4 regions of the Pararhizobium sp. LjRoot238 genome follow, and region 2 is predicted to be linked to each of the others. Evidence: predicted binding sites of a transcription regulator. Region 2 holds the regulator's gene; each other region holds the start of a gene.
The links. Region 2 encodes LexA, which represses DNA repair genes until DNA is damaged. Its sites were predicted from a motif close to TGTTCNNNNTGTGTTCNG; they were not measured.
Positions count from the first base shown of each region.

Region 1: the regulator LexA is predicted to act here: its motif matches at 2,891-2,908, upstream of ACSQ3F_RS01365 (energy-coupling factor ABC transporter ATP-binding protein).
Region 3: the regulator LexA is predicted to act here: its motif matches at 1,978-1,995, upstream of ACSQ3F_RS06735 (ImuA family protein).
Region 4: the regulator LexA is predicted to act here: its motif matches at 3,052-3,069, upstream of ACSQ3F_RS01715 (PA0069 family radical SAM protein).

Region 1 is NZ_CAXUPP020000001.1:247,195-253,038, reverse strand. Features, by position in the region: gene ACSQ3F_RS01380 (histone deacetylase family protein) at 1-749, opposite strand, end outside; gene ACSQ3F_RS01375 (biotin transporter BioY) at 865-1,428, opposite strand; gene ACSQ3F_RS01370 (energy-coupling factor transporter transmembrane component T family protein) at 1,514-2,137, opposite strand; gene ACSQ3F_RS01365 (energy-coupling factor ABC transporter ATP-binding protein) at 2,131-2,811, opposite strand; gene ACSQ3F_RS01360 (winged helix-turn-helix domain-containing protein) at 2,927-4,123, shown strand; gene ACSQ3F_RS01355 (VOC family protein) at 4,245-4,646, shown strand; gene ACSQ3F_RS01350 (hypothetical protein) at 4,867-5,133, shown strand; gene ribB (3,4-dihydroxy-2-butanone-4-phosphate synthase) at 5,389-5,844, opposite strand, start outside.
Region 2 is NZ_CAXUPP020000001.1:3,462,452-3,468,295, reverse strand. Features, by position in the region: gene ACSQ3F_RS16880 (hypothetical protein) at 66-224, opposite strand; gene ACSQ3F_RS16875 (hypothetical protein) at 562-780, shown strand; tRNA gene ACSQ3F_RS16870 (tRNA-Cys) at 1,096-1,169, opposite strand; gene lexA (transcriptional repressor LexA) at 1,426-2,142, opposite strand; gene ACSQ3F_RS16860 (hypothetical protein) at 2,379-2,726, shown strand; gene ACSQ3F_RS16855 (hypothetical protein) at 2,798-3,073, opposite strand; tRNA gene ACSQ3F_RS16850 (tRNA-Asn) at 3,267-3,341, shown strand; gene ACSQ3F_RS16845 (class I SAM-dependent methyltransferase) at 3,573-4,403, shown strand; gene ACSQ3F_RS16840 (LysE family translocator) at 4,548-5,180, shown strand; gene ACSQ3F_RS16835 (FAD-binding domain-containing protein) at 5,313-5,603, shown strand; gene ACSQ3F_RS16830 (NAD(P)/FAD-dependent oxidoreductase) at 5,600-5,844, shown strand, end outside.
Region 3 is NZ_CAXUPP020000001.1:1,352,130-1,357,973, forward strand. Features, by position in the region: gene ACSQ3F_RS06715 (hypothetical protein) at 1-119, opposite strand, end outside; gene ACSQ3F_RS06720 (HpcH/HpaI aldolase/citrate lyase family protein) at 236-1,144, shown strand; gene ACSQ3F_RS06725 (DUF1737 domain-containing protein) at 1,141-1,347, shown strand; gene ACSQ3F_RS06730 (metallopeptidase family protein) at 1,412-1,846, opposite strand; gene ACSQ3F_RS06735 (ImuA family protein) at 2,016-2,948, shown strand; gene ACSQ3F_RS06740 (Y-family DNA polymerase) at 2,989-4,407, shown strand; gene ACSQ3F_RS06745 (error-prone DNA polymerase) at 4,404-5,844, shown strand, end outside.
Region 4 is NZ_CAXUPP020000001.1:315,535-321,378, forward strand. Features, by position in the region: gene ACSQ3F_RS01690 (LysR family transcriptional regulator) at 1-382, opposite strand, end outside; gene ACSQ3F_RS01695 (hypothetical protein) at 1,400-1,531, opposite strand; gene ACSQ3F_RS01700 (ArsR/SmtB family transcription factor) at 1,583-1,927, shown strand; gene ACSQ3F_RS01705 (SRPBCC family protein) at 1,920-2,339, shown strand; gene ACSQ3F_RS01710 (glycosyl transferase) at 2,362-2,898, opposite strand; gene ACSQ3F_RS01715 (PA0069 family radical SAM protein) at 3,137-4,294, shown strand; gene ACSQ3F_RS01720 (ribonuclease HII) at 4,445-5,128, shown strand; gene ACSQ3F_RS01725 (hypothetical protein) at 5,332-5,625, shown strand; gene ACSQ3F_RS01730 (F0F1 ATP synthase subunit B) at 5,729-5,844, opposite strand, start outside.

The DNA.
Region 1 (5,844 bases), 3.2 Mb from region 2:
TCGCGGTGGTGGGCGTCGAAGCCGGCGGAGATCAGGATGAAATCCGGGCGGAATTCATCGAGCGCGGGGAGCACGCGTGACTTGAAGGCCTCGCGGAAATGGTCGCTGCCGGTGTCGGGCGAGAGCGGCGCGTTGACGATGTTGCCGGCGCCTGTCTCGGTCTTGGCGCCGCTGCCCGGATAAAGCGGCATCTGGTGGGTCGAGCAGAACAGCACCGACGGGTCGTCCCAGAAGATGTCCTGCGTGCCGTTGCCGTGATGCACGTCCCAGTCGATGATGGCGACCCGCTCGGCGCCGTGCCTTTGCTGTGCATAGCGGGCGGCGATGGCGATCGTGTTGAAGAAGCAAAAGCCCATCGCCTTGTTCTTCTCGGCATGATGGCCCGGTGGGCGGGCGGCGACGAAGGCATTGTCGGCCTTGCCGGAAAACACGGCGTCGACGGCTGCAACGGCGCCGCCGATCGCGGTCAATGCGGCCTGAAGGCTTGCGGGGCTCGCATGCGTGTCGGCCTCGAACGAGTTGATGCCTTCCTCCGGGATGACCGACATGACCATGCGCAGATGTTCTTCCGGATGGGCAAGCAGCACCAGATCCTCATTGCCCTGCGGCGCCTCAAGCCGCGAGAGCGAGGAAAAACGCTCGTGCTCCAGCGCCAGATTGAGCGCCTTCAGCCGGTCAGGCCGTTCCGGGTGACCTTCGGGAACCTTGTGTTCCAGAAAGATCGGGTTTTCGAACAGGATCGTGGTCATGGCAGGAACCTATGGTTTTGGGCGTGCGAGGTCCATGGCATAGGTAGGGCATTTGCAGCGTTTTCAACAGTGCCGCCGGATCCTTGAAAAACGGAGGCCCGGCGGCGCCCGGATTTCAGGCGCGGTGCGGCAGCAGCGGGTAGCCGATGAGGACAGCCCGGGCGGCAAGCGTCGCGATGCCGGCCTTCAGGAGGTCGCCGGGGATGAAGGCGAGCGAGCCTGTTGCAACGTCGGCAAGCGGCGTGCCGGTCGTCATGCTCACCCACGGCATGCCGATGGCATAGAGCACCACGATGCCGCCGACGACGGAGGCGATGAAGAAGGCCGCGAACTGCCTGATCTCGCTCTGGCCGTCCTTCACCAGCCGCTCGGCGATCAGGCCGGTGACGAAGGTGGCGACGATCCAGCCAAGGATGAAGCCGCCGGTCGGACCCTGGATAATGGCAAGGCCACCCCTGCCGCCGGATAGGACGGGCAAGCCGGCTGCCACGAGCAGCACGAACAGGAGATAGGCGAGCGCGCCGCGCTTGGCGCCGATGATGCAGCCGGCCAGCATCACGCCCATCGACTGAGCCGTGATCGGCACGGGAATGAAGCCGAGCGTGATGGGCGGGATGATGCCGAGAACCACGATGATCGCGGTGAAGAGGGCAACAAGCACAAGGTCTCTGGTTTTCATGACGGGTCCTTTGTCCATTAGAACCTTGGATCTAAAGCGGCTTCTCGTCCAAGGGAAGCCGGCAGCGCAACAAAAGCTGCGCACATCATCTGTTCCGGCCGGCCAGGGGCCGGCGAAAGCCGCGCGCGTCGATCGCCATGGCGATCGTATCGGCATCCTTGAGCGTCAGGATGATCAGCGGCGCAAGGATCGTCAACGGCCGGACCTTCAGGCCGCGCGCCCGATGCGCCTCGCGGATCGACTGGTAGTGGTTGAAGATATCGGGAACGAAGCGCAGCACGAGGCCGAAGGCGAGGCCGACATCCGCAGCGCGCAGCAGGCCAAGCCGCTCGAGCGGCTGCAGCAGCCGGGTTATCTCGTCGATGAAGTCGCCGGTCGCCGTCGTCGCCGTCACGGCGCCCGCAAACAGCACGATCGCCGTCAGCCGGAAAAAAGCCTCAGCCGCTTCGCGGATCGAGGTGAGGTAAGCCGTCGCGATGAGCAGGATCAGGATGGTGAAAAGGATGGGTTTCAGGCGGGTGAAGCCATCGCGGACGGTGAGGCCAGTGGTGAAATAGATGCCGGCGGCGAGCACAAAAGCCGGGACAAGCACGAAAAAGGACGAAACGAAATAGAACGCGAGGCCGAGAACGAGCAGGATGGCGAGCTTCATGCGCACCGGCATCCTGTGCAGAGGCGTGCTGCCCTCGACATTCAGCCCGTTCAGCATTCCGCCGCCTCGCGATAGGCGCGGATGGTCTCCTGCGCCGGGCCATCGGCAACAAGCTTGCCATCATGGAACAAAAGCACACGGTCGAAATGCTCGATCAACGGCAGGTCATGGCTGATGACGATGGTGTGCTCGTCGAGACCGGCAATGGTGTTTTCGACAAGCCGGCGATTCTTGAGATCCAATTGGTTGGTCGGTTCGTCGAGGATGAGGATGCCGGGGCCGGTCACGACGACGCTGGAGATGGCGACGAGTTGGGTCTCGCCGCCCGAGAGTTCGTGGACCCGCCGCTTGGCCAGATGTGTAATGCCGAACCGGGCGAGCACGGCGGCTGTCTTGCGCTCGATCTCGTCGCTCTTCAAGCCGCGATTCTTCAGGCCGAAGGCGATGTCCTCGTGCACGATCGGCATGATGATCTGGTGCTGCGGATTCTGGAAGATGAAGCCGGCGGCTGCGAGGACCGCGCCGTCATCGCGCACCGTATCGAGCCCATTGACGGAGACGGTGCCGGTCGTCGGCTTGACGAGGCCGTTGATCAGGCGTGCGAAGGTGGTCTTGCCGGATCCGTTGAGGCCGATGATGCCGATGCGCCGCTCGGTGAGCGTCAGGGTCAGAGGCTGGAGAACCGTGCGCTCGCCAAAGCTGACGGATGCGCCGGAAAAGCGTATGTCCAATCCGCGTCCCCCGCTTGTCGATAGGCAGGCTCTATAGGACGAATTCTTGTCCGTTGAAAAGAGGCGTTCGGTTGGGGGCTTGAACAAAGTGTGAACATTCGCCTAGATTGTCTCCATGGCGATTCTCGTTTCAAACCGCGATGCGCGGCGCATTTTCCTGAACAAGCAGGGCCTGGCGGCAGCGCCGCACCGGGCACTCGGCAAGGACGGTCTGCTCGATCTCATCCACGATATCGGCTTCGTCCAGGTGGACAGCATCTCGACGGTCGAGCGCGCCCATCACCAGATCCTCTTCTCGCGCAACCAGACCTACCGGCCGCAACACTTGGCGGCATTGATCGAGAAGGACCGGGCGCTGTTCGAGCACTGGACGCATGATGCCTCGATCATTCCTTCGGCTTTTTTCCCCTATTGGAAGCATCGCTTCGTGCGGCGCGAGGCCAAGATCCGCGAGAACTGGCGCAAGTGGCAGGGAGAGGGTTTTGATCAGGCCTTCGAGGAAACCTATGAGCGGATTCGGGCGAACGGTCCGATCATGGCGCGGGACGTGAAAGCCGAGGATCACAAGTCGGGCGGCTGGTGGAACTGGCATCCGTCGAAGACGGCGCTCGAATTCCTCTGGCATACCGGCAAACTCTCGATTGCAGCGCGCGACAATTTCCAGAAGATCTATGACCTGACCGAGCGGGTGATCCCGAAGGAGCATTACGAGGCCGAAGTCGATCACGACACCTTCGTCGACTGGGCCTGCCGCGAGGCGCTGAAGCGGCTCGGCTTTGCCACGTCCGGCGAGATCGCCGCCTTTTTCGATCTGGTGACGCCGCAGGAAGCCAAGCAATGGGTGGAAAGCCATCGTGAAGAGTTGGAGGACGTTGCGATCGAAACGGTCGACGGCAAGCCGCGCGGCTCCTTCGCCTTTGCCGACGGGATCGAGGCACTGCGCGATCTCACTGATCCGCCCGCGCGCCTGCGGGTGCTCAGCCCCTTCGATCCGCTGATCCGCGACCGCAACCGAACCGAACGTCTGTTCGGCTTCTATTACCGCATCGAAGTCTTCGTGCCCGAGCCGAAGCGCGAATACGGCTACTACGTCTTCCCGCTGCTTGAAGGCGACCGCCTCGTCGGCCGCATCGACATGAAGGCGGACCGCAAGGCCGGAACCCTCGACGTCAAGCGGCTCTGGTGGGAAAAGGGCGTGCGGACGTCGTCGGGCCGGATGGAGCGGCTGGAGGCCGAACTGGCACGGGTGGCGAAGTTCGCGGGCGTCGAGAAGGTGGTGTTCCTGGATGGCTGGGAGCGCGAGGTCCGCTGAGCGCGGATCGGGTATAGGAAGTCACGCATAACTGTGAATGCCCGCTTTGACCCGAAGCGGACTCGTATTCGCTCCCGAATTCTGCAACCATAGATACTATTGTCGGACCAGCAGAGGCGCCATGAACCAAGCTATTGCACTTATCGCGATTGTCGTTCGCGACTACGACGAAGCAATCGACTTTTACGTCAACAAATTGGGGTTCACTCTGGTTGAGGACACCTACCAGCCGGAGCAGGACAAGCGCTGGATTGTCGTCAGGCCCGCGGGCGAGGGCAGCACCTCATTGCTTCTCGCACGCGCGTCCTCGACTCATCAGGAAACGTTCATAGGCAACCAGGCTGGTGGTCGAGTTTTCTTATTCCTGCGGACCGACGATTTCAGCAGGGACTACTCGGCCATGCTCGAAGCCGGCATCCGGTTTACGCGCGAGCCGAAGCATGCTCCGTACGGCATTGTCGCCGTGTTTGAAGACCTCTACGGAAATTTATGGGATCTCGTGCAGTTCACGGATGGACGGTAGGGGCGCAGTCGTTGGCCAGTTGTTCGCTCGCGCCAAACGGCCGCCGGACGCGGCTGTACTTCAAGGGAAGCGCCCCGTCCTGGCCATCGTTGTTTCTAAACCGTTGCGCCCCTGACGCTGCTTGACAGTCCAAGTTATAGGGCGTTCCGTGAATCGACGTGGACGGATTTTGGCACTCCTGGCGGATGTCGGACGTTCACGTCGCAAGAGGGAGGATACAATGCCGACAATTGTTGCCTACCACAACATCACAAAGGGCGCCGAACATTGGCTCAAATCGCCAAAGCGCAAAGAGTTATTTGGTCCACTTGGCGTGACCAACATTCGAACATTCGTTGACGCGCAGGACCCGACACGGGTTGCCGTTCTTATGGACGTTCCGGACATGGACGTCCTCAAGAAAGCCCTGGAGAGCACGGCAGCTGCTGAAGCGATGACTTATGATGGCGTGGTGCCGGAGTCCATCGTGATCCTCGTCGAATCATGAGTTTGGTTGCTCGGCAAGCCGATCTCGCAGGAGGCGGTCAATTATTGCAGGCCGGTTTTGGCCATTCTGGAAAATACCAGATTCAGATAGATACTTTCCGCTGGCCGATGGAGCAAGCGGTGCAGGTGAGTTCGCGCCTGACCGGGATTGGTCGAAGTGCGAGCTCCGACGCCTCTCGCTAAGGGCCGCACAGAAGCGCGCCGTCACGGTAAAAAGACACCGGCACGCACAACCGGTGCCCTTTTTGCCGCGCGCTTAGAGGATCTCCGTCGCCGCGATCTGGATTCCAAAGCCCTCGAGGCCGACATAGTGGCGTTCGCGGGACGAGATCAGCTTGATCGAGGTGATGCCGAGATCTTTCAGGATCTGCGCGCCGAGGCCGATTTCCAACCATTCGCTTTCGCGTGCCTGCGCCTCATCATGGCCTTCGCGGTCATGTTTGCCCTTGCGGGCGGTCTGCGAGGCCCCGACGCCGACAGACCCTTCGCGCAGGTAGACGATGACGCCGCAGCCTTGTTCCGACATGCGTTTCATGATGGCATCGAGCGCGCAATCCTTGCCGAACACATCGGCCGCCACGTTTTCCAGATGTAGCCGCACCGGAATATCGACGCCGTCGCGGATGTCGCCGAAGATGATGGCGAGGTGCTGCATCGGGTCCCAGGGCAGGGAATAGGCATGGGCCTTGGCCTTGCCATAGGGCGTATCGAC
Region 2 (5,844 bases):
CCAAGTAGTTGAGCCTTGGGAGGCATTACGTGGAAGTCTAGATTGCCGCGGCTTACTAGGAGCGCTCAGCCGGTGACTTTATCGGTGATTGCGATGACCGTCGTCAGGGCCGGTGTATTGGTCTGCGCCCAAAGCTGGTATCCCACCACGCTCGCCAAAATGGCCGACCAAATGGCGAAATCCCCGATACGAAACAGTGGTTCTCTCTTTTTCATCACAGTCATCTCAAATCCAGATTTTCTGAAGACAATATCGCACCGGGCGTTCAATTTTAGAAGACGACGTTCAGTGAACACAGCATTTCAGATTGAACAATAGGGCGCTGTCACCGCGGGAACCAACCCCGCGCGCTGGTGGTCGGGCCAGCGCGAATTTTGAAAGCCGGAGCGGCACTTTCTGACGGGAATCACGCGATAACGATTCACTCGATCGCCAAATTGTGCTAGGTTCCGCATGGAGGCAGACCACACCGGTTGTTGCGACCCGGCTCTGTTTGCCTATCGGATCGCCAGTGCAGTCTTTGGACTGGGATTTGACCCATCCGCGGTGAAGGAGAACGCCATGCATTACAGCGTGCAGTTTTTCACCTGGACGCCAAAACAGGGCGTTCATCAAGTCGGCTCGACGATCGAGATCGATGCGGTCAATGCAAAACTCGCGGCCGTGTCACTGTTGGGCCTGAGGCTGGATGAGACCGGTGCGGCCAAGAAATTGGCAGTCCGCGTCTGGAATGCGCCGGACGACAGCAAGGCCGATTGCGAATGCTTCTACTATCATTGACGACCGGCCGCATTCCGCAGCGAGGCTCTCCCTCGCTTCGTCGCCATTGATTCGGTTTTGCGAACGGCGTGGCTTATCTCCACAGGATTGCATCGTCTCCGGCGGCCGCGTCGCCCCGTGGCGCATATGGAACGCACCTTTGCCGGTTTTCGCGAAACGTCGGAATTGTTCGTTCAACGCGGCGAGAGGCGCGTCGTCGGCCGCTGGCCGGCGAGAACATCACGCCAATATCCGTTCATGGCGGCGTGATGCAACAAGGCTGCCAACATAGTTGAAGCGGCGACCCTATCCAATTGCGAATATTGTGGAAAATTTTGGAGGCCTCGCCCGGAATTGAACCGGGGTACAAGGATTTGCAGTCCTCTGCGTCACCACTCCGCCACGAGGCCTCGTAACGATCATCACTTAATCGTGACGGGCGTTTAGACCGATTTCCGATCCAGTGCAAGACGCCTTGACCGAATTCCAGTTTTTTCTCATGGGCGAAACCAGTCTCCCATCCGTTGCCGCTTCGCTTCGTCAGGAAATGCCGCGCATTGCTGGATGCGCCAGTCCGCCAGCGCTCATTGTCACGCCGCCGCTACCGTCAATTTCCAAAGAAAATCAGCCGTCTGCATCCGCTGGCGTTCGTATTCGGCCTGCCGCTTAATGGTAACGTCGGATCAGACCCACCAGTTTGCCTTGAATCTTCACCCGGTCGGGGCCGAAAATCCGGGTCTCATAGGCAGGGTTGGCAGCCTCGAGCGCGATCGATGCGCCCTTGCGGCGAAACCGCTTCAGAGTCGCCTCCTCATCGTCCACAAGGGCGACGACAATCTCTCCGGGGTTGGCGCTGTTGGTATTGCGGATGATGACGGTGTCGCCATCGAGAATGCCGGCCTCGATCATCGAGTCGCCGCGCACTTCCAGCGCATAATGTTCGCCGGCCCCGACCATCTCGTGCGGCACGGAAATATCGTGCGTATTGTTCTGGATCGCCGAGATCGGCACACCGGCCGCGATTCGCCCCATGACGGGGATGGAGACAGAACTGTTCTCATTGTTGGCCGCTGCGGGTTTGGCAGCGGTCGGCGCCGGCGGAGCGCCGCGGCTGCCCTGGATGACGCTCGGCGAAAAGCCGCGCTTGGGCTGGAGGCTCATGGAATAGGCCTCCGGCAGCTTGATAACTTCAAGCGCGCGAGCCCGGTTGGGCAGACGCCGGATGAAGCCGCGCTCCTCGAGCGCCATGATCAGCCGATGAATGCCGGACTTGGAAGCGAGGTCCAGCGCATCCTTCATCTCGTCGAAGGACGGCGGCACGCCCGATTCCTTCATTCTTTCGTGAATGAACAGAAGCAGTTCCTGTTGCTTGCGGGTCAGCATGAAAGATCACTCCGGAATCGAGAAACAAATCAAGAACGAACACTATATGTTCCATATGTGTTCCGCAAGCCCCTAAAATTCGTTGAACTTTTTCAAAGCGCGAATTTTTTGGCATGCCGCGCCGAAAACCGGCATTCAGCACGCCGCCAAGGAACATTTGCAACCGTCCGTCCGTTTTCCGCCCATGTTGAACCCATTGGAGCGGCACGGTCTGGCGCCGTTGCGAGGAGGCTGAAATGGCAGGCCATGCCGATGAACGCGGCAACAAGGTTTCGACCGAAGACACGAACCGGACCGTGAAGGTCAGCGCGGTCGAGGCGTGGCAGGGGTTGCTGGGCCGCCCGGTATTAATGGTTCTGATCGGCAGCCTCGTGCTTGCCCTCATTGCCTTGGCGGGCGCCGAGATGTTCGGCGAAAGCACCGGCAATGATGCCGCAACGCAGGTTCAGGAAACGACGCCTGCGGCCAAGGATGCGGCCCCGGCCGATCAGGGTACCGTCAACAATACGCCGGCGACAGGCAAACAGATGCAACCAGCCCCGACCGACAAGGATCCGACCCCGCAAACCGGTTCCGGCGGCTAGGAAAGCCATCCTGCCACGTCATGGTTGAAGGCCTTCCGGCCCCGGCGCGCCTTTGCAGATTGGCACCGGATTTACGACGTCTGCCGCTTGCGCGCCCACCAGACGGAAAGTCTGCGGCGCTGGCGCCGGACGAAGGCGAGGTCATGCGACAGCACGATCAGGCCCAGGGGCACCATCCAGAATCCCAAAACCGGCAGAAAACCCAGGATGCCGCCAAAGAGCAGCACGGCGCCAAGGGCAATGCGCAAGGCCCGCGATTGAGGCAGGCGCAGGCGCCACGACCCGAGAATGAGTTCATGCGTGCTCGCATCGATACCGAATTTTTTCGTTTTCTGCGGTTCTGCCATAAACTCACCTGTCGAACTCTCGATGCAGTCCATCGGAGAGGGATTTCAATTGCTCCCGCTTCGCGCGGGCACGCTCTCTCCAGATGGGGAGTTCTCCACAGTCAGACAAGATTGTGCACTTTTTTTGAAAAACCGCTTGGCAAATCGGAAAAGCATTTGTATTAGCAGCCTCACTTCTGCAGCGCGCAGATGATCCCTGGTAGCTCAGCGGTAGAGCATTCGACTGTTAATCGACAGGTCGCCGGTTCGAATCCGGCCCGGGGAGCCAGTTTCAAAGGGCTGCACTTGATGGTGCAGCCCTTTTTCGTTACATATTTTCAATGATGCGAGACCGGCCAGCCTGCCCTTAATCGCCTCGACCCTGTTCACAACCGCATTGTCGCCTATACTCTCGGTGCAGTTTCGCGCGCATTGCAGCGGGATCGCTGTCCTGTCGTCCGACGATATTTGCGCTGGGACGACGGGCTTGGTGCGCCGGCTCTGACGGCGCGGGATCACAATGACAACCGAAAAAGTGTCGCTGACCGAAGAGAAGGAAACCCTCCTCATCACGCTTTACGCGAAGGCCGGGGAAAGCCGCCTGCCGGATTCGCTTCTGCAGGATCGTTTCGCCGCCGAGGTCGTCAGCCGGATCGACTATGACTTTTCGAGGCTGAAAATCGATCGCGACGTGATGATCAGTGTGGCGTTGCGCGCCCATATTCTCGACGGCTGGACACGTGACTTCATCACACGCCATCCCGACGCGACCGTCCTGCATCTCGGCTGCGGGCTGGACAGTCGCATATTCCGCATCGATCCGGCGTCGAACATCCGCTGGTTCGACGTGGACTATCCCGAGGTTGTCACGCTGCGCCGCAAACTCTATCCCGGGCGCGACGGTTATAGCCTGATCGGGTCGTCCGTGACGGACCCGAATTGGCTCGCAGATGTGCCCGCCGACCGTCCGACGATCATTGTCGCCGAGGGGCTTTTTCCTTATCTGCCGGCCGACGAGGTCCCGAAGCTGCTGCGGCGGCTTACCGCGCATCTCTCGCGCGGTGAGTTGGTCTTTGACGGCTATAGCCGGCTCGGACTGGAACTCATCAGTTGGCAGCCTTCGGTGCGCGCGACCGGAGCAAGCCTGCGTTGGGCGATAAGCGATCCGCGCGACCTCGAAAAGCAGGTTCCGCGGCTGAAACTGCAGACTGAACTGCCGGCCTATGATCCGGAAGGTTACGATCCGAGACAGATCGCCAGGCTATCCTGGGCGGCGCGTCTGACGATTCTCGCCTTTGCCGCAGTCCCGGCCCTTGGGCGAATCGGCTGGCTCTTGCGCTATCGGTTTTGAAATCGCTCTGTACTGCGCCCGATATGCGCGCGCTCCCGCTGGGCTTGACGCGCGTCCGGCAGTCTTGCGACCGACGAGCGCGACAATCCGTCAATTCCATTGTAGAGAAGACTTCCGCCCTCGCATGCCGGAACGGAGCCGACAATGCCATCGACCGACCTGCTGATCGCCTTTCTTGCCACGACCGCGGTCTTTGCCTACATCCCCGGCCCTGCCATGCTTTATGCCGCGGCCCAGACGATCGCGCGCGGCCGGTGGTCGGGGCTGATGGCCACATTGGGCATTCATCTCGGCGGCTATGTCCATGTTTTTGCCGCCGCCGCCGGATTGTCGATCCTGTTCCACGCCGTGCCGATGCTCTATATGGCCGTGAAATTTGCCGGGGCGGCCTATCTTGTCTGGCTCGGCATTTCGCTGTTCCGTACCCGGGTGCAGGGCGATGTCGCCCTGCCCGGCATCGAGCCGAAATCCGGCCGGCGCGCCTTTTTCGAAAGCGTCACCGTCGAGGTTCTCAATCCCAAGACGGCGATCTTCTTCGTGGCCTTCCTGCCGCAATTCGCAGATGTTTCCGCCGCTTTCCCCGTCTGGCTGCAGCTTGCCATTCTGGGGACGATCGTCAATCTCATGTTTTCTTCGGCCGATATCGTCTGTGTGCTTCTGGCCGGTGCCGTGATTGGCCGGCTGCGCCGATCGAGCCAGGCGCAGCGCCTGATGCAGCGTGCCGGCGGCGCAATGCTGATCGCGTTGGGTGCGCATCTTGCCTTTCAGAAGAGCTGATTCTTCAGCAAGAATGGCGTTCGCGAGACGTCCCGCAAGACAATGAAATAAAAAAGCTATCGCCGCGAAACCTTTGAGCTGCCGCGCCCGTATCTGCGTACATCGTTGGACAAGCACGATGCGCGGATGACAATGAAAGACAACGACGCTTCCCCTGACGGCCCTGTAATCATCCGGTTTCGCAAGGACTTGCGGCTGGACAACAATCGCGCGCGTCATTTCGCCACTCAATGCGACGCCCATGTGAAAACCGTCCTGCCCAAACTCAAAGACCTGCCGGCCAAATTCAATTATCGGCCCTTCAGCGTGTTGAAGGCTGCCGGCGCGATACTCGGCAAAACCTATCCGAAACCTCTCGTTGACCATGCAAGGGCGCGGGAGCGCGCTCTTCTTGCCTACGGCAAAATCAAGGACGCCGCATGAACGCCCATTTCCGCCACGGCCCGCATTCCCTTCCCGGCCGGCGTCTGTCGATCGCGGTCATCGGCTCCGGCGTTTCCGGCAGTTCGGCCGCCTGGGCGCTCAATACGGTGCATGACGTCACGCTTTACGAAAAGGACGACCGCCCCGGCGGACATACGGCAACACTCGATATCGACTATGAAGGAATGCCGATCTCCGTCGATACCGGCTTCATCGTCTATAACGAGGCCAACTATCCGAA
Region 3 (5,844 bases), 2.1 Mb from region 2:
ATAACGAGCACGGTCGCGATGCCGGCGAGCGCCAGGCCGAGCGAAGCCGTGAAGACCAGCGCCATCAGCGTAAACGCGATGCCGGCGGCCGTGAAGAGGAGAGAGCGAATGCTTTGCATGATCGTACCTTTCGTTACGTGAAATGTGGGCCTGCCCGCTCCGCTGTGCAAGACCTTGCCCTGCGCGATGACAGGTCTGGCTTGCGAAAAAGGCGAAAGCCGGGCACAAAAGTCGCATGAATTCAGTTGCCGATCGCCATCCCGTCCGCCTGCGCCGTTCGGTGCTCTGCGTGCCCGCCGACAATGCCCGCGCGCTTGCCAAGGTCGCCACCCTTGCCTGCGACGCGGTGATCTACGATCTCGAGGATGCCGTTTCCGTCGACAACAAGGCCGTCGCCCGCCGGACGCTTGCCGATCATCTCGCCCGCAAACGGCGCAGCGATATCGAAGTGATCGTCCGCATCAACGGCCTGAAAACCCCCTTCGGCGAAAAGGATCTGGCAGCGGTGCTTGCGCTTTCGCCCGATGCCATCCTGCTGCCCAAGGTGGAAAGTCCGCAGGATATCCAGGCGGTCGCAGACGTACTGTCGGAAAACGACGCGCAGGACGCCTTGCGGCTCTGGGCGATGATCGAGACCCCGCATGGGGTGCTCAATGCCGCGGCGATCGCCGAGACCGGCCGCACGCGCGGCGGCAGGCTCGATTGTTTCGTGCCCGGGCTGAACGATCTGCGCAAGGAAACCGGCGTGCCCGCTTTGCCCGGCCGCACCTATCTCGTGCCCTGGCTGATGCAGATCCTGCTCGCCGGCCGCAATTGCGGTCTCGATGTCATCGATGCCGTCTTCAACGATATCAGCGATACGGCCGGCTTCGCTGCGGAATGCGCGCAAGGCCGCGACATGGGTTTCGACGGCAAGATGCTGATCCACCCGGCCCAGATCGGCCCGGCAAACGATCATTTCGGTGTCGACGAAGCCGCCGTCACGGAAGCCAGGTCCATCATCGACGCCTTCGCGCTCCCCGAAAATCGCGACAAGGGCGTCATCAATCTCAATGGCCTGATGGTCGAGCGCCTGCATCTCGAGCAGGCCCTGCGCCTCGCCGCCAAGGCAGAGGCCATTCAGCATAAAGGACTTAAAGAATGAAACTCTACCGTTTCCTGACCGGCACTGACGATGCCGCTTTCTGCCACCGCGTCACCGATGCCCTCAACAAGGGCTGGTCGTTGCACGGCTCGCCGTCGCTGTCCTTCAACACGCAGACGGGCCAGCCCATGACCGGGCAGGCGATCGTCAAGGACGTCGAAGGCAAGGACTATCACCCCGACATGAAGCTGTCGGAACAGTGAAATGAAAAGCGCCGCGCATCGTTTGATACGCGGCGCTTTCAGCCTTTAATGGCTCTTGGACGGCTCAGCCGCCCACATGCTCGACGCTCGCCTCGATCCGCTCCATGTCGTCGTCGGACAGGCCGAAATGATGGCCGATCTCGTGGATCAGCACATGGGTGACGATGTCGCCCAGCGTCTCCTCGTTTTCCGCCCAGTAATCGAGGATCGGCCGGCGGTAGAGGATGATCCGGTTCGGCATCTCGCCGGTTTCCATGGTGAAGCGCTCGCCGATGCCGCGTCCTTCGAACAGGCCGAGCAGGTCAAAGGGTGTTTCCAGCGCCATGTCCTCGAAAACGTCCTCGCTCGGAAAGTCGTCGATCTCGATGGTGAGGTTGGTGGCAAGCGCCCGGAATTCCTCCGGCAGATGGCTGTAAGCCTCCAGTGCCAGGGATTCGAATGTGCTGATTGTCGGCGCATGGCGTTCACGCCAATCATCGGTCTGGTCTATGCGGGCCATGGGCACTCCTTACTGCCCCTTGATATAGCCATTTCATGAGCGTTTTTCGAGGGTTGAATTTGGACGTGCCCTGTCAAGGAATAAATTCTCATAAATTACCGTTGACTCTTCTTCGAAGCTCTGGAATCAATAGGAACATAACAGGAACATTATGAATTGGAGTGACGTCATGGTGCAGGCGCCCATGGCGCGTGAGCGGCTTTTTGCGCTCCGTGAAGAGATAGCAAGGCTCGAAGGCAAACCGGTCCCTGCCATGGCAGCGGCCAGACAGGAGGCTTTGGCTGAACGTGGCGGCGCGGGCAAGGAAAAGCATCGTCTGCCGCTCGGCGTGACGGCGCTGGATGAGGCCCTGGACGGCGGCTTGCCGCTTGATGGACTGTCGGAAATCCGCTCGCAATGTCTGCGCGATGCGACCGCCTCGGCCGGCTTTGCCCTGGCACTTTCCGCCCTCATTCAAAAACAGGCGGCGGATGATCTTGCTCCGATCCTCTGGATCACCGATAGGGTCACGTCGATGGAGGCAGGCGTGCCTTATGCGTTGGGGCTCAAGGATTTCGGCCTCGATCCGAAACGCTTCCTCCATGCGGCACCGCGCAAGCTGGACGAAGCCCTCTGGCTTGCCGAAACGGCGATGGAAAGCGGCGCCTTCGCCGTCACTCTGCTGGAGGTCAAGGGCAATCCGGCCCATTTCGGCCTGACCGAAAGCCGCCGGCTCGGCCTCAGGGCAAAGGCGGCGGGGCGGCCGCTTTTCCTGATGCGGCAATCGGGAGAAGAAGAGGCAAGCAGCGCTGCCCTTCGTTTTCTGGTGGAGCCCGCGCCCGCGGCAATCCGGCTTTTGCCGGACCGGTCGATGCTTGGCGGCAGCATCGGCAATCCGGTTTTCCGTCTCACCCTGGAGAAGAGCCGAAATCCGGCCCCCCTCTCCCTCATTCTGGAGTGGAACCCCCATGACCGTCAGTTTTCCCCTGCCCGCGAGCCAGAACATGCTCGGCCTCCGCTCAAGCGCGCAGCGCATTCTGGCCCTCGCCTTCCCGCATCTGCCAACCGACCGGATCGCTCGGCAGAAATGGGGCCTGTCCTGGCGTTCGATCAGGCGTCCTGAGGCCCAGCCCCTCGTCTGCTCCGGGCGGCTCAACAATGCCATGCGGCTGACGGCGCTTGACGAGGCCGCGGAAGCGATCGGCCTTAAGAAAAATCAGGGTGTTGCGGAAGCGCGGGCGATCTGTCCGGCTCTCGATGTCGTCGAGGAAGACTTGGGCGCCGATCGCCGCCTGCTTGATGGCATCGCCGACTGGTGCGACCGCTATACGCCCCTGGTGGCGCTCGACGGCCGGGACGGCCTGTTTCTCGATATCACCGGCTGCGCCCATCTTTTCGGCGGCGAAAAGGCGCTGCTCAAGGATATCCTGTCGCGCCTTTTCCAGATGGGGATCGATGCGCGTGGCGCCATCTCGTCGGCGCCGGGCCTCTCCTGGGCGATCTCCCGCTTCGGCAGCGGCGGCGTCATCGCGGACGAGGAGATGGAGCATGTGCTTTCGCCCCTGCCGGTCGTCTCGTTGCGGCTACAGGAGGAGACCGTCGCCGCGCTGCAGAAGCTTGGATTGAAACAGGTCGGCGATCTCCTCCTTGCGCCACGGGCGCCTCTGGCCCGCCGTTTCGGAGCGCACCTGCTCTTGCGGCTTGATCAGGCGCTTGGCCGTGACGAAGAGCCCGTTTCACCGCGGCGGGCCGTCGCCGGCCTTTCCGCCGAGCGCCGCCTCACTGACCCCATTCAGGCGGAAGAAGACATCCTGTATCTCACCGGGCAGATCGCCCTGTCGCTGAAAACCAGCCTGGAAGAGCGGGGCGCGGGAGGACGCGCTTTCGAGCTCGTGCTTTTCCGGGTCGATGGCCGGGTCTTTCGCATCGCGGCCGGCGCTTCGCAGCCGTTGCGGGATCCCAAGCGGATCGCCGCGCTCTTTTCCGAGCGTCTCCAGGCCGTTCATGACGACCTCGATGCCGGCTATGGCTTTGAAATCCTGCGGCTGAACGTCATGCGGCATGAAGCCTTCGATGCCGCGCAGGAGGATTTTGATGGCGACCGGCAAAAGGATGTTTCCCTTGCAAGCTTCGTCGATCGCGTTTCGGCCCGTCTCGGCGCCGATTGTCTGCAGAGTTTTCACCTGCGCGAAAGCCACGTGCCGGAACGGGCGGTGACGGCTGCTCCCGCCATCCGCACGCTGTCATCCGGCAAGAGGCCGGAGGCAAGCGGTTTCTCCTGGTCTCGCAGCGAACGGCCGCTCAGGCTTTTCTTGAGGCCGGAATCGGTGGAGGTCTCCTTGGCCGAAGTGCCCGAGGGGCCGCCCGAAAGCTTCCGCTGGCGGCGCATGCTGCATCGCATCTCCCGCAGTGAGGGGCCGGAGCGCCTCGCCATGGAATGGTGGATCGATGGCGCTGACGCCCGGGCACGGGATTATTTTCGCGTCGAAGACGACACCGGCCACCGGTTCTGGATCTTCCGCGAGGGTCTCTACGGCCAGATACCGCCGCCGCGCTGGTTCATGCATGGGGTTTTCGCATGAGCACCGCACCTCATTTTTTCGAGATCGGCGCCCGGACGAATTTCTCCTTCCTCGAAGGCGCGTCCAAGCCGGAGGAAATGGTGACGCAGGCAGCGGTTCTGAAGCTCGCCGGTCTCGGGATCGCCGACCGGAATTCGGTCGCCGGCGTTGTCAGGGCCCATGCGCGGATCAGGGCGCTGGAGGAAGACTATGAAAAGACCGTCGCAGATAACCAGGAGCGTCGCGAAAAGGGAGAAGCGGAAAAGGAACCTTTGAAGCCGGTTCCCTTTCAACCGGGCGCAAGGCTGGTCTTTTCCGATGGCACGCCGGATATCCTCGCCTTCCCGAAAAGCAGAAAGGGCTGGGCCCATCTCTGCCGCCTGCTGAGCGCCGGAAACCTCAGAACCCAAAAAGGGTCGTGCATCCTGAAGGAAGCGGACCTTGTCGAATGGGGAGACGAGATGATGCTCGCCCTTGTTGCCAATCCCGTTTTGCTCGGTGATGCCGGTGCGCAGAAAAAGCTGGAAGACTGCCTTGAGCGCCTGAAAAAACGCTTTCGCGAGAAAATTTATCTGGTGCTTTCCCCTTCCTATGATGGCCGGGATACCCAGGTTTTCGCCATGCTCTCGATGCTGGCGGCCCGCAACCGCATCCCGCTGATTGCCAGCAACCAGCCCCTCTATCATCACCCTTCCCGCCGCCCGCTGTCCGACATCGTCACCGCCATCCGCGAACATGTGTCGATTACGGAGGCCGGCTTCCGGCTGGCGCCCAATGCCGAGCGCTATCTCAAGCCCGGGCGCGAGATGACGCGCCTGTTCCGGGCCTACCCGAAGGCGATCGCCAATACGGAAAAGTTCTTCAAGAGCCTGTCCTTCTCGCTGGCTGAGCTCAGCCACAATTATCCGGACGAAGGCGTCGAAGGGGAAACGCCGTCGGAAACGCTTGCGCGCCTGACCTGGGAAGGGGCGCGAGACCGTTATCGGGAGGGCATTCCTGAGAAGGTCTCCAAGCAGATCGATTATGAGCTCGATCTCATCAAGCAGATGAAATACGAGCATTATTTTCTGACGGTGCGCAATATCGTCCATCATGCCCGCTACAAGCTGAAAATCCTCTGCCAGGGACGCGGGTCCGCCGCCAATTCCGTCATCTGTTTCTGCCTCGGCATCACGGAAGTCGATCCCACCATAACGACGCTTCTGTTCGAGCGGTTCATCTCGACCGAGCGCAACGAACCGCCGGATATCGACGTCGATTTCGAGCATGAGCGCCGCGAGGAGGTCATTCAGTTCATCTATGAAAAATACGGCATTGAGCATGCCGGTCTGACGGCGGCGGTGACGAGCTACCGGGCGCGATCCGCCGGCCGCGAGGTGGCCAAGGCGTTCGGCCTGTCGGAAGATGTGCAATCGGCCCTCGCCAGCACGGTCTGGGGCTGGTCGGCGGCGGATCTGA
Region 4 (5,844 bases), 3.1 Mb from region 2:
GCAGGTGCACGCTGAAGGTCACGTTCGGATGTGACTTCCGGTAAAGTGCGATCTGGGTCGGCAGGTAATAGGGCAATAGCGCCTGGCTGCAGGCAATCGCGACATGGCCGCGCCGGGCGCCGGCGAGATCCGCAATCTGCGCCTTCACCCGCTCCATGTCGGAGAGTTGGTTGCGCATGTGATGCACAAGAAGCTCGCCCGCGGTGGACAGCCGCACTCCATGCGGCAGCCGCTCGAAAATTGCAACGCCGAGTTCCGCCTCCATCGCCAGAATGCGGCGATTGAGCGCCGTCGATGTTATGGATAGCGATTCCGCAGCGGCACGGATTGAACCGGTCTTCGAAACCATATCGATGTAGTGAGCGGAGTTCAGATAACGCATGGCCACCTCCGCGTCACCGCTGCAATTTTTGCAGCGGTGTGAAGAAAACATAGCACAAGACAGAAGCATCGCCATCTGGATAATTGATCGTGCCGCGACGGCAACAAGACGTTGATCTTCGAAGCCGCAACAAAGTAATTCTAGCTACTTCACAGACCATCGTTCTTTCATCAACTTAAAGGAGCTGATCATGCGTTATCTGCGGATTGGAACTCGCTTGGCTTCCCTCGTTTTACTCGGCCTTGCAAATTTGCCGGCCATTGCTGCAGAAGAATGCGGCAAAATCCCCCGGGACCTGGCGGCTTATTCATATCAATGTAGTGTGAATTCCAAGATTAACGTCAATGACGGAAATCCTCTTCGTTTAGCCGAGTCCGACGAGCGGACAAGTTGCCTTTCAAATTGCATACAAGTTTACAGCACGTGCAAGACGAGCCGGGGTAGAGACTGCCGCCAAGAATACAAAACATGCTCATGGACATGTTGAAGCTTCGCGTCCGATGCTACAGCGCCGCGCGTCTTTTCAGACGCGCAAAGGTCGCTGTAACACTTTGGAATGCTGCATAATTTTATCCTTAAATCGATTCCGATTTAAGGAATTATGCAGTAGCTCCAGCGACGCGGCGGCGAGTAGCTGGAGGTTTTTCCGCTTTGTATCGAACCCCGCCTTTTGCGGATGGTGAAGTGGCGAACCGTTCCCATCCGCAGCGCCGTTCACTATTCGCAACCGCCGCATCGGCGCCGGGCATTGTTCTAGGCGTCATGGCCTTCGGCGCCGCCGGCTTCATGAGCGCCGGTGGTCCTGATTTCAAACTTCGCCAGGCCCGCGATAAAACGCCTCTCCCTGCCGCTCCTGCTCTCCCTGTTCCATCCGGAACAGCGCCTGCGCGCGCGCCGGTATAAAACTCTCCTCATCGGCAAAACGGGGTGAGGAAGCCGCACATAGCACCGAGACGCATCGACCGATCCACTCCCGCTGCGCCAAAGCTTTAGCAGCGGAATACTGCGGGAAGTATACTACGGCGCGGCTTCGGCCGCTCGGCAAGACCTTTTCAGCCATTCATTTTCATCAAGTCCGGGCAGGCCTGAAAGGGCCTGCTCTTTTGCTGTTTCCAGGGTCAGGACCCAAAAGACGATGGGTGCCGGCATTCATTCATCCATATAGTTGACTGAGGACGCCTCGTATGATAATTCATCCATATGATTGAACGAACCGACTCTGACCAACTGACCCTGATCCTCAAAGCCGCAAGCGACGTCACGCGCCGTGCGATACTGACGCATCTCGCACAAGAAGGCCCAGCGCGTGTGACCGATATTGCGGCCCGCTTCGACATGAGTCTGAACGCCGTGTCAAAGCACATCATGGTCCTGGAAAAAGCCGGGCTGGTCAGCCGCCGCACCCAGTGGCGCGAACACCTGATCGAAGTGCAGATGGCACCGCTGGCCGAGATCGACCAGTGGTTCTCGGGTCTGCGGTCGATCTGGGACCTCCGCCTCGAAACCCTTGGAACACTGCTGACAAAGGAGCCGGACAATGACTGACCTTAGCCTCACCTGCCGCCGCACCATCAAAGCCAGCCCAAAGCAGGTCTACAACGCCTGGCTCGATCCGGCGATGATGACCCGTTTCATGTCACCGCGCCCGGACATGCATGTCGCCGAGGCCCGCTCGGACGCACGCGAAGGCGGGCGGTTCTTCGTGCTGATGGTGGGCGACAAGGAATATCCGCATGAAGGCACCTACAAGGAACTTACCCCGTTCTCGCGGATCGTCTTTACCTGGGAGGCGCCCTGGTCTGCCCCTGATACGCAGGTCGAACTGGTGCTGAACCCCGTCGCGGACGGCACCGAAGTGGTGCTGACCCACGTGAAGTTCATGTCCGAGGAAAGCCGCGACAATCATGAGAAGGGGTGGAATGGCATCCTGGGCAAACTCGACGCCCTGCTGTCGTGAAGGCGGCGGCGCTGCGCGCCCCCTACCGATCGTCCGCGCCGGGGCGATTGCCGATCGCGACCCAGGCCGGCACGAGTTCGCTGCCGAGGCGGCGCACCGCCCTGCCGGTCGCGAAATCGCTGAGCCGCATGCCGGATTTTGCGATCGCCGTCGCCTGTTGCCGCGACAAGAGGAAACCGAGTTCAAGCGGCGCCAGGCGGGTCACGACACGCTTTAGGAACGGCCGGCGATGCAGCCGCGAGGGCGAAAAACGCGCCGGTGTCCTGCTAAGGGACATATATTCCGCCACGTCATCGATCCAGCGGCCTGCCGGTCTTGCACCCGCCTCCAGCAGCAGCAGCCAGTCGCCGCGGGCGGAGCGAACGATGTCCTTCATATCCCAGTTCGTGCAGAAACGCGCGCCGGCGGCATCGGCGACACGGCTGGAACCGTCCCGCGAGCCGTGATCGAGGATGATCACGTCGCTCACCAGGCCTTCCACGGCACCTGAGACCAGCGCCGACAGCGTCTGCGCCAGTTCGGCTTCGTTGTTGCGGGTTTCGATTATGATCGTCAGCATCGCCGTCCATACCGCATCGCACCGGCAATTTCCATAAAGCCTTCGTTTCCGGGCAATTAACTTTTCATTCATGATGAATCCGCGCGCAAACGAAGGCTGAATTGCTCATCCGCCTCATCCTCACCCCGCGCTGACGACACCATTTCGTCATTTTGTTCTTGTCTTGTTCTCTTTTTTGGGCTAGGAAAATAATCAGAGGACAACGGATCGTCCGCAAGGACAGTCCCCGGAGAACCCCATGAACGAGCTGTCTCAGATCAGGCAGGGCGCCCTTGCGCCCGCCAACACAGCAGATATGGCCGAAGCGATGATCGCCGGTTCCGGTCTGCGAATCGAGATCGACCGCAGGCGTGGCCGGGGAGCCGCCCTCAATACGTCAGGACGTTTCGAACCGGCCTCCCGGGTGCTTGAAGATGACGGCTGGGACTCGCTGGAGGATCTTCCAGCGCTTAAGACCGATGTTCAGGTCGAAAAGCCGCGCTCGATCATCAGCCGCAACGATTCCCCCGACCTCCCTTTTGATCGCTCGGTCAATCCCTATCGGGGCTGCGAGCATGGCTGCATCTATTGCTTCGCCCGGCCGACCCACGCCTATATGGGCCTGTCGCCGGGGCTTGATTTCGAAACGAAACTCTATGCCAAGCCGGATGCGGCAAAACTCCTCGAACGCGAACTGGCCAAACCCGGCTACAAGGTGCGCCCGATCGCGATCGGCACCAATACCGATCCCTACCAGCCGATCGAGAAGGAATGGCGGATCATGCGCCAGGTCCTCGAGGTGCTGAAGGCCTGCGACCATCCGGTGATGATCGTCACCAAATCGGCGATGGTCATGCGCGACATCGATCTTCTCGCGCCGATGGCCGAGAAGGGGCTGGCGAAAGTCGGCCTGTCCGTGACAACGCTCGACCGCAAGCTCGCCCGACTGATGGAACCGCGCACCTCGACGCCATCGAAGCGCCTCGAAGCGATCAAGGCGCTGTCGGAAGCCGGCATTCCGGCAACGGTGATGATGGCGCCGGTCATCCCGGCCCTCAACGACCACGAGATCGAGCGGGTGCTGGATTCCGGCAAGACAGCCGGCGCGACCCATGCGAGCTACGTGCTCCTGCGCCTGCCGCTCGAGGTGAGCCCATTGTTTCGCGACTGGCTGCTCCGCAACTATCCGGACCGCTACCGCCACGTCATGTCGCTGGTACGCTCGATGCGCGGCGGCAAGGATTATGATGCCGAGTTCGGCAAGCGCATGAAGGGCGCCGGTCCCTATGCCTGGCAGATCGGCCGGCGCTTCGAACTGGCGGCCAAGCGGCTCGAACTGAACGTGGCGAAGCGCCCGCTGAACTGCGACCTGTTCGTTCCGCCACTTGGAACCGGCGTTCAACTATCGCTGCTCTAGTGGCGTCTTGACGTTTTCGTCCGGGCTTCTCCCCGGATATCGAATACCGATCCTGTTTCTTGCCCCGAGGCTCGATCGGTCCATCCTCCGGCAGCCGCCTCATTGCCGGAGGACTTGCAGGGAATCGGGCTTGTGTGCAAGTTTCGCCGCATGTCACGAAGCACACCGCCCGATTCCCCCTTTCTCTTCGAAACCATCGAGGGGCCCGACTTCAGCTTTGAGGCCGGCGCGCGGCGCGATGGTCTCTGGCCGGTCGCCGGCACCGACGAAGCCGGACGCGGACCACTCGCGGGTCCCGTGGTTGCGGCTGCCGTGATCCTCGATCCGGAGAACATTCCGGAAGGGCTGAACGACAGCAAGCAGCTTTCGGTCGCCCGGCGCGAGGAACTGTTCGACATCATCCTTTCCTCGGCCATCGTCTCGATCGCCTCCTCGGCCGCGGGCAGGATCGACGGCACGGATATCCGCAAGGCCAGCCTCGATGCCATGCGCCGGGCGGTGCTCGGGCTGTCGTCGCGCCCTGCCCTGGTGCTCGCCGATGGCCGCGACGTGCCGCCGGGGCTTCCCTGCCAGGGCAAGGCCGTCGTCAAGGGCGATGCGCGATCGCTTTCGATCGCCGCCGCCTCGATCGTCGCCAAGGTGGCGCGCGACCGGATGATGACCCGGGCCGATCTTGTATTCCCCGCTTATGGCTTTGCCATGCATGCCGGCTATGCCACCGCCCGCCACCGCAAGGCCATCGACCACCACGGCCCCTGCCCGCTGCACCGCATGAGCTTCCGCCCGCTGCGGCAGGATGGAGAAGATGCGCCGGACGACGACTTTGCCGCCTGACAGCCTTTTGCCGGGCAGGACGAGAGCGACACCCGCGCAGCGCGGATTTTAGACAACACTCATAAATACCTGCGGAAAACCCCGATATTTTCGCCCCAATGGCTACCCACGGCAACAAACCGGGGGTTTGCTGCGTTATAGAGTCCATGCGCCTGGCTCGCGAATCACTTGGAAGGATCGGGATCTTGATCTTTGGCCTGATTATGTTGTCAATCACAGCGGCGACGGATGCGTCGGCAGCCGCGCCGCCGACTGCAGATGACCTCCAAGCCGACCTGCAGACAGCCTACGCCTGCAAGGAGATCGATGGCCGCAAGGTCTGGAAGGGCGGGCTGGCTTATTACATCCAGTCCTATGTCTACGACGGTCAATCGACTGATGATGCAACGGACATTGCCACGGACGCAGTCCTGCCGGCTGACAATGCGCCGGAAACGATGCGGGAGTTCGAGGAAGCCTGCCTCACGCTTGCGCCTGTGACAATCAAAGGCAACTGAAACAATCGCCGCCCTTTCATCCGCGCGCCGATAATCCTCCCCACCGACAACAAAAAAAGGCCGGCGCGAGCCGACCTTCTTCCATGCTTTATGAAGCGACTGTTCAGTTCAGACGGGTCTTCACGTGGCCGATTGCCTTGGCGAACAGCGCGGCCTGGGTCGCGGCATCCGACTTCGCGGTGATGACGCTTTCAGCGGCGGCAATCGCGATGTCGACGG